2 regions of the Thermomonas brevis genome follow, and region 2 is predicted to be linked to the other one. Evidence: riboswitches for the same ligand, from Rfam matches in the RefSeq annotation. Region 2 holds a riboswitch; the other holds the start of a gene.
What was found. A riboswitch is a leader RNA that binds a small molecule or an ion and turns the genes downstream of it on or off. The one in region 2 is predicted to bind cobalamin.

Region 1: linked by a shared signal. The riboswitch ahead of btuB (TonB-dependent vitamin B12 receptor) and the one ahead of H9L17_RS15000 (ribonucleoside-diphosphate reductase subunit alpha) in region 2 are both predicted to bind cobalamin.

What each region holds. Positions count from the first base shown of each region.
Region 1 covers NZ_CP060711.1:2,245,335-2,252,385, reverse strand. Annotated here, with positions in the region: gene bioD (dethiobiotin synthase) at 121-798, opposite strand; gene H9L17_RS10375 (TMEM175 family protein) at 795-1,538, opposite strand; gene H9L17_RS10370 (GAF domain-containing protein) at 1,577-2,062, shown strand; gene H9L17_RS10365 (TfoX/Sxy family protein) at 2,059-2,457, shown strand; cobalamin riboswitch at 2,484-2,721, shown strand; gene btuB (TonB-dependent vitamin B12 receptor) at 2,854-4,716, shown strand; gene H9L17_RS10355 (BON domain-containing protein) at 4,998-5,612, shown strand; gene H9L17_RS10350 (CsbD family protein) at 5,716-5,913, shown strand; gene H9L17_RS10345 (ferritin-like domain-containing protein) at 6,056-6,571, shown strand; gene H9L17_RS10340 (FdhF/YdeP family oxidoreductase) at 6,730-7,051, shown strand, end outside.
Region 2 covers NZ_CP060711.1:3,233,131-3,240,181, forward strand. Annotated here, with positions in the region: gene clpA (ATP-dependent Clp protease ATP-binding subunit ClpA) at 1-2,090, shown strand, start outside; gene H9L17_RS14995 (4'-phosphopantetheinyl transferase family protein) at 2,121-2,828, shown strand; cobalamin riboswitch at 2,845-3,083, shown strand; gene H9L17_RS15000 (ribonucleoside-diphosphate reductase subunit alpha) at 3,265-5,652, shown strand; gene H9L17_RS15005 (four helix bundle protein) at 5,698-6,042, opposite strand; gene H9L17_RS15010 (ribonucleotide-diphosphate reductase subunit beta) at 6,120-7,051, shown strand, end outside.

The DNA.
Region 1 (7,051 bases), 990 kb from region 2:
GGAGGTTCGAGCAGACCATGGATGGTCTGCGGCCGCGCATCGGAGCCGGACGCGGAGCCCCAAGCGGCGAACCTCCTGCCCGGCACAGCGGCGCACGCGGGATGCCGCGCAAACAAGCGACTACACGTGTTCGGCAATCCGCAGATGTCGTGCAAGCAATGCCGGATCGATACCCGGCGCATGCGGCAGCACGCCCCAGCACGGCGCAGGCAAGCGCTCGCGCAGCATCGCCAGGTTGTCCTCGACGCGCTCCATCGCCGGATCGACATGCGACGCGATCCAGCCCGCCAACTGCACGCCGTCGTCAGCGATCGCCCGCGCGCTGAGCAGCGCATGGTTGAGGCAGCCCAGCCGCAGCCCGACCACCAGCACCACCGGCAACCGCAGCGCGCGCACCAGATCGGCCTGCATCAGCGACGCCGACAACGGTGCGGCCCAGCCGCCGACGCCTTCGACCACCACCGCGTCGGCGCGCGCCGCGAGCCGCGCATACGCAGCGAGGATCGGCTGAAATCCGACTTCGACGCCGGCATCGCGCGCGGCCAGTTCCGGCGCCAGCGGATGTTCCAGCGCGAACGGATTGATGTCGGCGTAGGCGATGCCGGCCTCGCCCGCCGCCTGCAGGGCCAGCGCGTCCTCGTTGCGCCATTCGCCGTCGATGCGCGCGCAACCGCTCGCCACCGGCTTCATCCCCGCCGCGCGCAGGCCGCGCCCGCGCAGCGCATGCAGCAGCGCGCAGCTCGACAGGGTCTTGCCGATGCCGGTGTCGGTGCCGGTGACGTAGAGCGGGAAGGTCACGTCCGCTCCGGATGCGTCCCGGCACGCGCGCGGCGCTCGAACGCGGAGGCGAAGACGCGCGACAGCGGCATCAGGAGATACGCCATCCCCGGCGCGCCGGTCAGCCAGATCGGCACGCGGGCGCTGCGCGACAGCATCCAGGCGGCCAGCAGCGACAGCAGCGCCACGATCACGCGCCAGCACCAGGCCGCGGCGTTGCGCCGGGTCATCGCCGCTTCGGCCGCATCCAGCCCCAATGCGTCCCGGCGCCGCCACGCGTGCGCGTACAGCGCCAGCATGCAGGCCGACAGCGTGGCGAAGGCGATGCCGTACACCGCGAACATGGCGGCCAGGTCGCCCAGGCTGCCGAACGGCACCGGCGCCCGGAACCAGCCGGCGCTGAGCCAGAAGAACAGCGCGCCGTAGACGATCTTCAGCGGGTACACGTAGACCAGCACCAGGAACACCATCGCCAGGCTGAGCCAGGTGCTGGCCGCGTCGTCCAGGCCGTAGCGCTTGCTCCAGCCCGCGTGCGCATGCCAGAAGAACGCGATCTGCGCGAACGAGGCGGCGAACGCCGGCACGCCCTTCATCGCCTCCATCAAGGCCGGGATGCTGTCCGGAATGGCGTCCAGCGAGATCACCAGCAGGGTGACCGCGAACGCGAACGCGGCGTCCACGAACGCTTCCAGCCGCGTCACCTGCGCGCCGCGCTCCAGAAACCCGTCCGGCATGCGCCGCAGTTCGGAAACTCCCGTCATCCCGTCAGCATAGCGTGCGGCGCTGCTAGACTCGACGGATGAGCTTCTCCGCCACCGCCCTCACCGGCAGCAAGCCGGAACAATACGCGCAGCTGCTGGAACAGGCGCGCGCGCTGCTGCACGACGAACGCGACCGCATCGCCAACGCCGCCAACCTGTCCGCGCTGGTGTACCACGCGCTGCCCGACCTCAACTGGGTGGGCTTCTACTTCTACGACGGCGCCGAGCTGGTGGTCGGCCCGTTCCAGGGCCTGCCCGCCTGCGTGCGCATCCCGCTGGAGAAAGGCGTGTGCGGCGCGGCGGCGCGCACCCGGCAGACGCAGCGCGTCGAGGACGTGAACGCCTTTCCCGGCCACATCGCCTGCGATTCGGCCAGCCGCTCGGAGCTGGTCGTGCCGCTGTACCAGGGCGATGCGCTGCTCGGCGTGTTCGACCTCGACAGTCCGATCCCCGCGCGCTTTTCCGTTGAAGACCAGCAAGGCCTGGAAGCGATCGCCCGGGCGTTCCTGGAATCGCTGCAATGAGCGCGAAGCTGCGCAACATCGGCCCGAAGTCCGCCGCCTGGCTGCGCCAGGTGGGCCTGCGCTCGCTGGACGACCTGGCCGCGGTCGGCGCGGTGGAGGCGTACATGAAGGTGCGCCGCGCCGGCTTCAAGCCCAGCCTCAACCTGCTGTACTCGCTGGAAGGCGCGCTGAAGGACTGCCACTGGCAGGAAGTGCCGGAGGCGCGCCGCACCGAACTGGTGCAGGCCGCCGAGGCGGCCATCGCGCTGCTGCCGCCGCCGCGCGGTCGTCCGGCCGCCGCGCCGGTCACCACCACCCACCACGACGAAGCCGCCGCGCCCGCGTTCGCGCCGCTTTTCGATGCGTACGCCGACGACGATCGTCATGGCGGATCGGAATCGAACGACGGCGACTGATCCGCCGGCCGCGCCCGCGGCTGCGCTAGAATTGCCGGGTTCGAGGTGATCCGCCGGCCCTGCCTGCGGATTGAAACGGGAAGCCGGTGACGCTGCACGCAGGTGCATCCAGTCCGGCGCTGCCCCCGCAACGGTAAGCGAGACAAGTCCGGCATCGGCCACTGTGCGCGCATCGGTTCGATGCAGGCATGGGAAGGCGCCGGACGGGACATCGACCGATGTCCGCCCGCAAGCCCGGAGACCGGCCACGGACACGTCAGGTTGCGATGCGGCGGGCATTGCGCGACGCCGGCCTGCCCGTGCCGCACGCGCATCGCCTTCGTCCGCCGTTTCCGTCCGCAGCGCAGCCGCCCTTCCATCCACGGGCGCGCGGGCGTGCGCGCCGGAGAACCCATCATGCGTTTCCGCTCCATCCCGCTCCGCCTCAACATCCTCGCGCTTGCGCTGCTGCCCTCGCTGGCGCTGGCCCACGGCGACGAGGCCAAGGATCTCGACGCCGTCGTCGTCACCGCCACCCGCACCCCCACCACGGTCGACGCCGCGCTGGCGGCGGTGGAAGTGATCGACCGCGCTCAGATCGACGCCAGCAGCGCGCGTTCGCTTCCGGAACTGCTGCGCGGCCGCGCCGGCATCGCCATCGTCAACCAGGGCGGGCTGGGCAAGCTGTCCACGCTGTTCATGCGCGGCACCGAGTCCGACCACGTGCTGTTCCTGATCGACGGCATCCGCGTGGGCTCGCCGACCTCGGGCCTGACCTCGCTGCAGGATCTCCCGCTGGCGCAAATCGAGCGCATCGAGATCGTGCGCGGCCCGCGCTCGTCGCTGTACGGCGCCGACGCCATCGGCGGCGTGATCCAGATCTTCACCCGCCGCGGCGAGACCGAAGGCGTGCGCGGCCGCGCCCGCATCGCCGCCGGCAGCCACGGCCTGCGCGAAGCCTCGGCCGGCCTCGACCTGCGCGGCAAGCGCGGCGGCGTGGGCGTGGACGTGGCTCACCAGGGCACCGACGGCATCAACGCCTGCAACGGCAACCTGAACACCGACTTCTCCGGCGCGGGCTGCTTCATCAAGCAGGGCACGCACCTCGACCGCGACGGCTACCGCAACAACAGCGCCGCCCTGCGCGCGGACTTCGCGCCCGGCGAAGCCTGGCAGTTCGACGCCCGCGCCAGCCGCGCCGAAGGCCACAACGACTACGACGGCGACTACCAGGACAACTCCGACATCGTCCAGCAGACCGTGGGCGGCAGCGTGCGCTGGACGCCGTCCGAGGCCATGCAGCTGAAGCTGACCGCCGGCCGCAACACCGACGACTCCGACAACTACATCGGCAGCGCCTTCGCCAACCGCTACACCACCACCCGCGACAGCGCGAGCCTGCAGGGCGACTTCGGCGTCGCGAAAGGCCAGTTGCTGAGCGCCGGCTTCGACTGGCTGCGCGACGCTGCCAACGTGGTCGATCCGTGGTCGCCGTTCGCCCGCACCCGCGGCAACCGCGCGGTGTTCGCCCAGTACCAGGGAGACTTCGGCGCGCACGACCTGCAGCTGAGCCTGCGCCGCGACGACAACGACCAGTTCGGCGGCCACACCACCGGCGGGATTGCATGGGGGCTGGACTTCGCCGAGGGCTGGCGCGTGACCGCCAGCCACGCCACCGCGTTCAAGGCGCCCACCTTCAACGAGCTGTACTACCCCGGCGCCAGCAACCCGGATCTGAACCCGGAAACCTCGCGCAGCACCGAGCTGTCGCTGGCGCGCGGCGGCGATGGCTGGCACGTGCAGGCCAACGCCTACCAGACCCGCGCCAGCGACCTGATCGCCTGGGAGTCCTCGCTGTTCAAGCCGGTCAACGTCGAGGACGCGCGCATCCGCGGCATCGAGCTGACCGGCTCGGCCACGCTCGGCGAATGGACGCTGCGCGGCCAGCTCGGCTGGCTGGACGCGCGCAACCTGGACAGCGGCAAGCGCCTCGCCCGCCGCCCGCAGCGCAGCGCGCGCCTCGACCTCGACCGCGACGTCGGCGCCTGGGGCTTCGGCGTGTCCGGCATCGCCGAAGCCGCGCGCTGGGACGACGCCGCCAACACCCTGCGCGTGGGCGGCTACGGCACCCTCGACGCACGCGTGTCCTGGCGCTTCGCCCCCGGCTGGACGCTGCAGGCGAACGTGGTCAACGCCTTCGACAAGCGCTACGAAACCAGCGCCTGGTACAACCAGCCCGGCCGCGAGTTCGTGCTCAGCCTGCGCTGGCAGCCCGAATAAGGACGCCCTCCTCCGCAAGGACGCGCGCAAGGATGCGACAGGCCCGGCAGCGATGCCGGGCCTTTTTCTTCGACCCCGGCGCGACCATGACGCGGCCTTACCAATCCGGCCGGTAAGTTTGGAACGCGTCGCAGGCACGGCCTGCAACGCCGTGTCGCATCGATCTGCGTTCGCGGATGCCCGTTCGTTCGGACCGGCAACATCCGCCGTCCGGCGGCGGCGCGACCATTCCCCCATCGGCCAGCGGAACCCGGCCGATCATCCTCAAGGAGATCCGGACCATGAAGACCCAGCACACCCCCATTTCGCTCGCCATCACCTGCGCGCTCCTGTTCGGCAGCGGCAGCGCGCTGGCCGCCGCGCAGGACGCGCAGGACACCGGCAAGTCCTCCAGCGCCACCCAGGCGGTGGACGACGCGTGGATCACCACCAAGGTGAAGACCGAACTCGTCACCACCGACGGCGTGTCCGCCAACGACGTATCCGTGAACACCGCCGACGGCCGGGTGACCCTGACCGGCGTGCTGCCGACCGAAACCGCGGTGAACAAGGCCGTGGCCGTCACCCGCGGCGTCAAGGGCGTGAAGGACGTCGACGCCGCCGGGCTGAAGGTGGGCGACCCCGCCAAGGTGAAGTCCAGCGACGCCAGCAGCGAGCGCAGCAGCAGCGCCGGCCAGGCGGTGGACGATGCCTGGATTACCGCCAAGGTGAAGGCCGAACTCGCCACCACCGCCGGCGTTCCCGCCAACGATGTCACCGTCAAGACCGTCGATGGCGTGGTCACCCTGACCGGCGCGCTGGACGGCGACCTCACCGTGAAGAAGGCGATCGCCGCCGCGCGCAGCGTGAAGGGCGTCAAGCAGGTCGACGACAGCGGCCTGACCGCCAAGCACTGATCCCGCGCCGGACGCGCATCGCCGGGCGCGCGGACGCTTCCGCGCCGCCCCGATTTCCAGCACATCGGCGGCATCCGCACGATGCCGCCATCAGGAGAACGACATGAACGAGGACCGCATCAAGGGCCAGTGGAAGCAGGTGACCGGCAAGGTCAAGGCGCGCTGGGGCAAGCTGACCAACGACGACGTGCAGGTCGCCGAAGGCAACGAGGAATACCTGGCCGGCAAGCTGCAGGAGCGCTACGGCATGGCCAAGGACGAGGCCAAGCGGGAAGTGAACAGCTTCATCGATTCGCTCTGATCCGCGCGGGCCGCCTGCGTCCGTCGCGTTTCCTTGACGGCGCAGGCGGCCTAATGCCGTAGGGAAGGCATCGGCCTTCCACGTTCCCGACCGGAGCCGACCAATGACCAACGACAAGAAGAACAAGGCCGCTGCGCCGACCATGCGCATCGACGAAGCCGCCGTGCAGGCGGCCCGCGACAATCTTTCCGACGGCGCGGTGACGCCCGGCGTGCATCCCTACGCCGAGGAGATCTGCAAGCTCCTCAACGACGCGCTGGCCACCGAATGGGTGTGCACGCTGCGCTACAGGCGCCACCACTACACCGCCAAGGGCCTCGCCTCGCCGGCGATCGCCGACGAATTCCTGACTCACGCCAACGAGGAACAGGCGCACGCCGACCGCATCACCGAGCGCATCGTCCAGCTCGGCGGCGCGCCCGACCTCGATCCGGACACGCTGAGCAAGCGCAGCCACGCCGAGTACGACGCCTCCACCGAACTGCAGGCCATGATCCGGGCCAACCTGGTGGCCGAGCGCGTGGCGATCGAGGTGTATCGGCAGATGATCCAGCTGATCGGAGACAAGGACCCCACCACGTCGCGGATGCTGCGCGAGATCCTCGCCCAAGAGGAAGAACACGCGGACGAACTCTCGGACTGGATGGCGAAAGCCTGAGCGTCCGGCCCGGCGCGCGGCGTGCGCCGGGCTCGCATGAAACTTGCGGGCCCGACGCGACGCCGGGCCCATCGACGTGGATTGCCCCGGCGGCGCTTTGGCGCACAATGGCCGCAGCCCGGCCGCGCCCCGCGCCGCCTGCCAAGGCGAGGTGATCCATGAGCGAGAACGAGATTCCCGGCATCCGCCCCTACCACGCGCCCGCCGGCGGCTGGGGCGCACTGCGCGCCACCGCCCGCGCCATCCGCGAACAGATGGACGCGCCGGAAGCCGCCGTCACCCTGCTGCGCACCAACAAGCCCGATGGCTTCGACTGCCCCGGCTGCGCCTGGCCGGACAAGAAGCACACCTCCACCTTCCAGTTCTGCGAGAACGGCGCCAAGGCGGTGACGTGGGAGGCGACCTCCAAGCGCGTGCCGCCGGAGTTCTTCGCCGCCCACACGGTGACTTCGCTGCTGGAATGGAGCGACTACGACCTGG
Region 2 (7,051 bases):
TGTCGGTCAACCGGCTCCCGGCCGAGGACGCGCGCGACACCCAGCCCACGCTGGGCTTCCAGCGCGTGCTGCAGCGCGCGGTCTACCACGTGCAGTCCTCCGGCAAGAAGGAAGTGACCGGCGCGAACGTGCTGGTGGCGATCTTCGGCGAGAAGGACTCGCACGCCGTGTATTTCCTCAACCAGCAGGACGTGCACCGGCTGGACGTGGTCAATTACCTGTCGCACGGCATCGCCCGCCAGGAAGAGGAATCGGGCCAGCCCGCGCAGGAAGGCGAGGGCAAGAGCGAGGTCGGCGAGGGCGAAGGCAAGGGCGATCCGCTGACCGAATTCGCCAGCAACCTCAACGAGGCCGCGCTGGCCGGTCGCATCGACCCGCTGGTGGGCCGCGCCGACGAGATCGAGCGCACCATCCAGGTGCTGTGCCGCCGCCGCAAGAACAACCCGCTGTACGTCGGCGAATCCGGCGTCGGCAAGACCGCGCTGGCGGAAGGGCTGGCCAAGCGCATCGTCGATGGCGAGGTGCCGGACGTGCTGAGCGGCGCGGTGATCTATGCGCTCGACCTCGGCGCGCTGGTCGCCGGCACCAAGTACCGCGGCGATTTCGAGAAGCGCCTGAAGGGCGTGCTGGCGGCGCTGAAGAAGCAGCCGGAAGCGATCCTGTTCATCGACGAGATCCACACCATCATCGGCGCGGGCTCGGCCAGCGGCGGCACGATGGATGCGTCCAACCTGATCAAGCCGGTGCTGGCGAACGGCGAACTGCGCTGTATTGGCTCTACCACCTTCCAGGAATACCGCGGCGTGTTCGAGAAGGATCGCGCGCTGGCACGTCGCTTCCAGAAGATCGACATCGTCGAGCCCACGGTGGGCGAGGCGGTGGAAATCCTCAAGGGCCTGAAGCCGAAGTACGAAGCGCACCACGACGTGGCCTACGCCGACGAGGCGATCCGCGCCGCCGTCGACCTGTCGGTCAAGCACATCGGCGACCGCCTGCTGCCGGACAAGGCCATCGACGTGATCGACGAGGCAGGCGCGCGCCAGCGGCTGCTGCCGGTGGAGACGCGCAAGAGCCTGATCGACGTCGAGGAAATCGAAACCATCGTCGCCAAGATGGCGCGCATCCCGGCCAAGCAGGTCAGCGCCTCCGACAAGGACGTGCTGCAGCATCTGGAGCGCAACCTGAAGATGGTGATCTTCGGGCAGGATCCGGCCATCGAAACGCTGTCCAGCGCGATCAAGCTGGCGCGTTCGGGCCTCGGCAATCCCGACAAGCCGATCGGCAACTTCCTGTTCGCCGGCCCCACCGGCGTGGGCAAGACCGAGGTGACCCGGCAGCTGGCGATGCAGCTCGGCATCGAGCTGATCCGCTTCGACATGAGCGAATACATGGAGCCGCATTCGGTGTCGCGGCTGATCGGCGCGCCTCCCGGCTACGTGGGCTTCGACCAGGGCGGGCTGCTGACCGAGAAGATCGTCAAGACGCCGCACTGCGTGCTGTTGCTGGACGAGATCGAGAAGGCGCATCCGGACATCTTCAACATCCTGCTGCAAGTGATGGATCGCGGCGCGCTGACCGACACCAACGGGCGCGAGGCCAACTTCCGCAACGTGATCGTGGTGATGACCACCAATGCCGGCGCGACCCAAGCGGCGCGGCGCAGCATCGGCTTCACCAAGCAGGATCACAGCCCGGACGCGATGGAGGCGATCCGGCGCGGCTTCACGCCGGAGTTCCGCAACCGGCTGGACGCGGTGGTGCAGTTCCAGGCGCTGGGCTTCGACCACATCCTGCGGGTGGTGGACAAGTTCTTGATCGAGCTGGAAACGTTGCTGCACGAGAAGCAGGTGACGCTCTCGGCCACCCCGGCCGCGCGCGAATGGCTGGGCCAGCAGGGCTTCGACCCGCTGATGGGCGCGCGCCCGATGGCGCGGCTGATCCAGGACCGGATCAAGCGCCCGCTGGCGGACGAACTGCTGTTCGGCAAGCTGGTCGGCGGCGGCCGGGTGTCGCTGGACGCCGTCGACGGCGAACTGGTGCTGGACGTGCAGGCCGAACCCGAGAAGCTGCTGCCCGCCATGGTGGACTGAGGTGGGGGTTCGCGTGCGGCGGTTGCCCGCATGAGTGCCGCCGCGCGCCTGCATCTGCTGCCCGTCGCTTCGGCGGCCGCCGAGGCCGATGCGCAGGGACCGGAGTGGCTGACCGAAACGGAGCGCCTGCGTTTGCAGGCGATCACCTCGCCGGCGCGCCGCGACACGTTTCTCGCCGGCCACTGGCAGGCGCGATCGCTGGCGGCGCAGTGGCTGCAGCTGGACGTGCGCCGGATCGCGCTGGATGCGCATGCCGATGGCCGCCCGCTGCTGCGCGTGGACGGCGATGCCGCGCCGCTGCACGTCTCGCTGAGCCATAGCGGCGACTGGCTGGCCCTGGCGCTGGCCGACGCGCCGGTCGGCGTCGATGTCGAGCTGCCGCAGCGCGAGCGCGACTGGAACGCGCTGGCAAGGTTCGTGTTCTCGGCGGAGGAGCGGCAGCGCGTGCAGGACGCCGACGATGCGGCGCGGGCCGACGTGTTCCATGCGCTGTGGACGCTGAAGGAGGCGCGCGGCAAGCGCAGCGGCGAGGGCCTGCAGCCGCGCGCCGCCCGCGCGGTCACCGCGCAACCCGCCGAGGCGGCCGGCGCGGAGGCGCTGAGCTGGGCCTTCGGCAATGGCGCGCTGGCGCTGGCGATGATGCCCGGAACGCGGCTCGAACGCGTCGGCGAGGCGCTCGGCGCACCGACCTATTGGCGCTATGCGGTCAGCGCCGGGGACGCGCCCGATCGGGATTGACCATCGGCGGCATCCCCCGTATCTTGGGGTCGTCGGTTCCGTCAGGCACAACCTGTCGGATGAAAAGGGAAGCCGGTGCGGCCCGCGTTCTCCGGAACGCCACGCCAAACCCGGCACTGCCCCGCAGCGGTAGGTGGAGACGAGGTCGCGTATTCGCACTGGGGCGGTGGCCCTGGGAAGCGGCGGCCGAGGTGGTCGGGACGGGTTCCCGCCGCATCCACGAGTCCGAAGACCTGCCGACAGCCGCGCGAAGCACGCCGCGCGGTGCCGGCCGAGGAATCTCCGGGGGAGATGGCTGGTGCAGCAGGGCCGCCCCGCATGGATTCCGTGCCGGGTCGCAGGCCGTGCGACACCGCGCTTCCACCCTGACGTTTCCGATGCCATCCGCGCCTGCGAGGGACAGGCCGGGCCCGTGCATCCCGCATGGAGACGCCAGATGTCGCAGTCCTTGACCGCCGAAGCGCCGGCCGAAGCGCCCGCGTTCGACCTCACCCCGCCGCCCACCGCCACCGCCATGGGCGTGACCAAGCGCAACGGCAGCATCGAGCCGGTCGACCTGAACAAGATCGTGCGCGCCATCCAGCGCTGCTGCGAGGGGCTGCACGCGATCGATCCGATGCGCGTCGCCACCCGCACCATTTCCGGCCTGTACAACGGCGCGAGCACGCAGGAACTCGACGAGCTGTCGATCCGCACCGCCGCTCTGCTGATCGGCGAGGAGCCCGAATATGGCCGGCTGGCCGCGCGCCTGCTGGCGAACTACATCGCCAAGGAAGTGTCCGGGCAGGAAATCCATGCGTTCTCGCAGTCGGTCGCGCGCGGCCATGAGGTCGGCCTGATCAACGACCGCCTGCTCGGCTTCGTGCAAGCCAACGCGCGCAAGCTCAACGACGCCATCGACCCGGCGCTCGACCTGAACTTCGACTACTTCGGCCTGCGCACTCTGTACGACCGCTACCTGCTGCGCCACCCGCACACCCGCAAGGTGATCGAAACGCCGCAGCAGTTCTTCCTGCGCATTGCAAGCGCCTTGAGCGAGGACGTGCCGGAAGCGCTGGCGCTGTACCAGCGGCTGGGAAGCCTCGATTACCTGCCGTCCAGCCCGACCCTGTTCAACGCTGGCACCCGCCACGAGCAGCTGTCCTCGTGCTTCCTGCTGGATTCGCCGCAGGATTCGCTGGAGTCGATCTACGGCAAGTACGGCGAGATCGCCCAACTGTCCAAGTTCAGCGGCGGCATCGGCGTGAGCTATTCGCGCGTGCGTTCGCGCGGCTCGCTGATCCGTTCCACCAACGGCCATTCCAACGGCATCGTGCCGTGGCTGAAGACGCTGGATTCGTCGGTGGCGGCGGTCAACCAGGGCGGCAAGCGCAAGGGCGCGGCCTGCGTCTATCTGGAAACCTGGCACGCCGACGTCGAGGACTTCCTCGAACTGCGCGACAACGCCGGCGACGACGCGCGCCGCACCCACAACCTCAACCTCGCCAACTGGGTGCCCGACCTGTTCATGAAGCGCGTCGAGGCCGACCAGGAGTGGTCGCTGTTCGATCCGCGCGTGGTGCCGGAGTTCGTGGACCTGCACGGCGAGGACTTCGAGCGTGCGTATGTACAGGCCGAGGCGCAGGGCAAGGCAGCGCGGACGATCCCGGCGCGCAAGCTGTACGCGCGGATGATGCGCACGCTGGCCGAGACCGGCAACGGCTGGATGACCTTCAAGGACAAGTGCAACCGCGCCAGCAACCAGACGCTGCGCGCGGGCAACGTCATCCACCTGTCCAACCTGTGCACCGAGATCCTGGAGGTCACCAGCGCCGAGGAAACGGCGGTGTGCAACCTCGGGTCGATCAACCTCGGCAACCACCTGGACGAGCACGGCGACTTCGATTTCGACAAGCTCGCCGAAACCGTGCGGCTGGCGGTGCGCCAGCTCGACCGCGTGATCGACCTGAACTTCTATCCGATCGAACCGGCGCGCCGCGGCAACCTGCGCTGGCGGCCGGTCGGGCTGGGCTGCATGGGCCTGCAGGACGTGTTCTTCCGCAAGCGGTTGGCGTTCGATTCCGAGGCCGCGCGCGCGCTGTCGAAGCGGATCGCCGAGACCATCTATTTCCACGCGCTGGACACCTCCTGCGAGCTGGCCATCGAACGCGGCGCGCACGCGTCGTTCGCCGATACCCGCGCCTCCGTCGGCGAACTGCAGTTCGATGCCTGGGGCATGACGCCCGAGCATGGCGAACGCTGGGACGCGCTGCGTGCGCGCATCCAGGAGCACGGCCTGCGCAACTCGCTGCTGATCGCCATCGCGCCGACCGCGACCATCGCCTCGATCGCCGGGTGCTACGAATGCGTGGAGCCGCAGGTGTCCAACCTGTTCAAGCGCGAGACGCTGTCCGGCGACTTCCTGCAGATCAACCGCTACCTCGTCGCCGAGCTCAAGCAGCTCGGCCTGTGGACGCCGGAGATGCGCGATGCGATCAAGCTGGCCGACGGCTCGATCCAGAACATCGCGCAGATCCCCGAGACCCTGCGCCATGTCTACCGCACGGTGTGGGAGCTGCCGATGCGCAGCCTGATCGACATGGCCGCCGAGCGCGGTGCGTTCATCGACCAGTCCGCCTCGCTCAACCTGTTCATGGAAAGCCCGAACATCGGGGCGCTCTCGTCCATGTACATGTACGCGTGGAAGCAGGGCATCAAGACCTGTTACTACCTGCGCTCGCGCCCGGCTACGAAGATCGCCAAGACCACGGTGTCCAGCTACACGCCGGCGCAGGCGGTGGCCTGTTCGCTGGAAAACCCGGAGGCCTGCGAAGCCTGTCAGTGAGGCAGGAGTGAGCGAAGAGGAGTGAGGAGTGAGCGGGAAGCGGGGTCAGGCGGGGCGGGAGCGTTGGCGCAGGGTAGTGAGCATTCTGCTGATTTCGTCGAGCAATCCAAAGGATGTAGTCAGCAAGTCTGGCGGCAGCCAGTTCAGGCGGCTACAGAGCAGCAGTTGCGTGTTGAGTTCGGACAATGATCCATGCGCGATTGCCAGGAATTGCCTGCGCTCGTTCTTCGACTCGCGCGTCCATCCTTCCGCAATGTTGCTGGCGATGGAGACGGCGGCTCGTGTGATCTGCAAGCGGATTCCGTACCGTTCTTCGCTTGGCAGGCGCGCGGCATTCCTGCACGCCAGTTCGGCCAATTCCATCGCCTTTTTCCATAGCGTCGTTTCCATGTAATGCATCGTACGTTCCTCCGCTGTCCATCGTGACCGGACAACGCCACTCATGCCATCAGAGGAATCCCATTTCTATGTCAGCCATCGCAGCACTCACTCCTCACTCCTCTCCGCTCACTCCTCATCTTCTCGATCCCGGCTTCGAGCTGACCCTCCGCCCGATGCGCTACCCGGACTTCTACGAGATGTACCGCAACGCCATCCGCAACACCTGGACGGTGGACGAGATCAATTTCCAGATCGACATCACCGACCTGCATTCGAAGATGTCGCCGGCCGACCGCCACCTGATCCACCGGCTGGTGGCGTTCTTCGCTACCGGCGATTCCATCGTCTCCAACAACCTGGTGCTGAACCTTTACCAGCACCTCAACGCGCCGGAAGCGCGCATGTACCTGTCGCGCCAGCTCTACGAGGAAGCGCTGCACGTGCAGTTCTACCTGACCCTGCTGGACAACTACCTGCCGGATCCGGAGGAGCGCTTCAAGGCGTTCGCGGCGGTGGAGAACATCCCGTCGATCAAGAAGAAGGCGGATTTCTGCTTCAAGTGGATCGACTCGATCCAAGGCCTGAAGCGCATCGAGACCCGCGAACAGCGCCGCCAGTTCCTGCTCAACCAGATCTGCTTCGCCGCCTGCATCGAAGGCCTGTTCTTCTTCGCCGCCTTCGCCTACGTCTATTACTTCCGTTCGCGCGGACTGCTGCCGGGGCTGTCCTCGGGCACCAACTGGGTGTTTCGCGACGAAAGCTGCCACATGGACTTCGCCTTCGAATGCGTGCGCACCATCCGCGCCGAGGAGCCGGACCTGTTCGACGCGGCGATGGAGCGGCAGGTGCGCGACATGCTGGCCGAGGCGATCGAATGCGAGGTGCAGTTCGCCGAAGACGTGCTGTCCGGGGGCGTGGCCGGCATCTCCACCCGCGACATGCGTCAGTACCTGCAACACTGCGCCGACAACCACTTCGCCAAACTGGGCATGGCGAAGCAGTACGACGTGCGCAACCC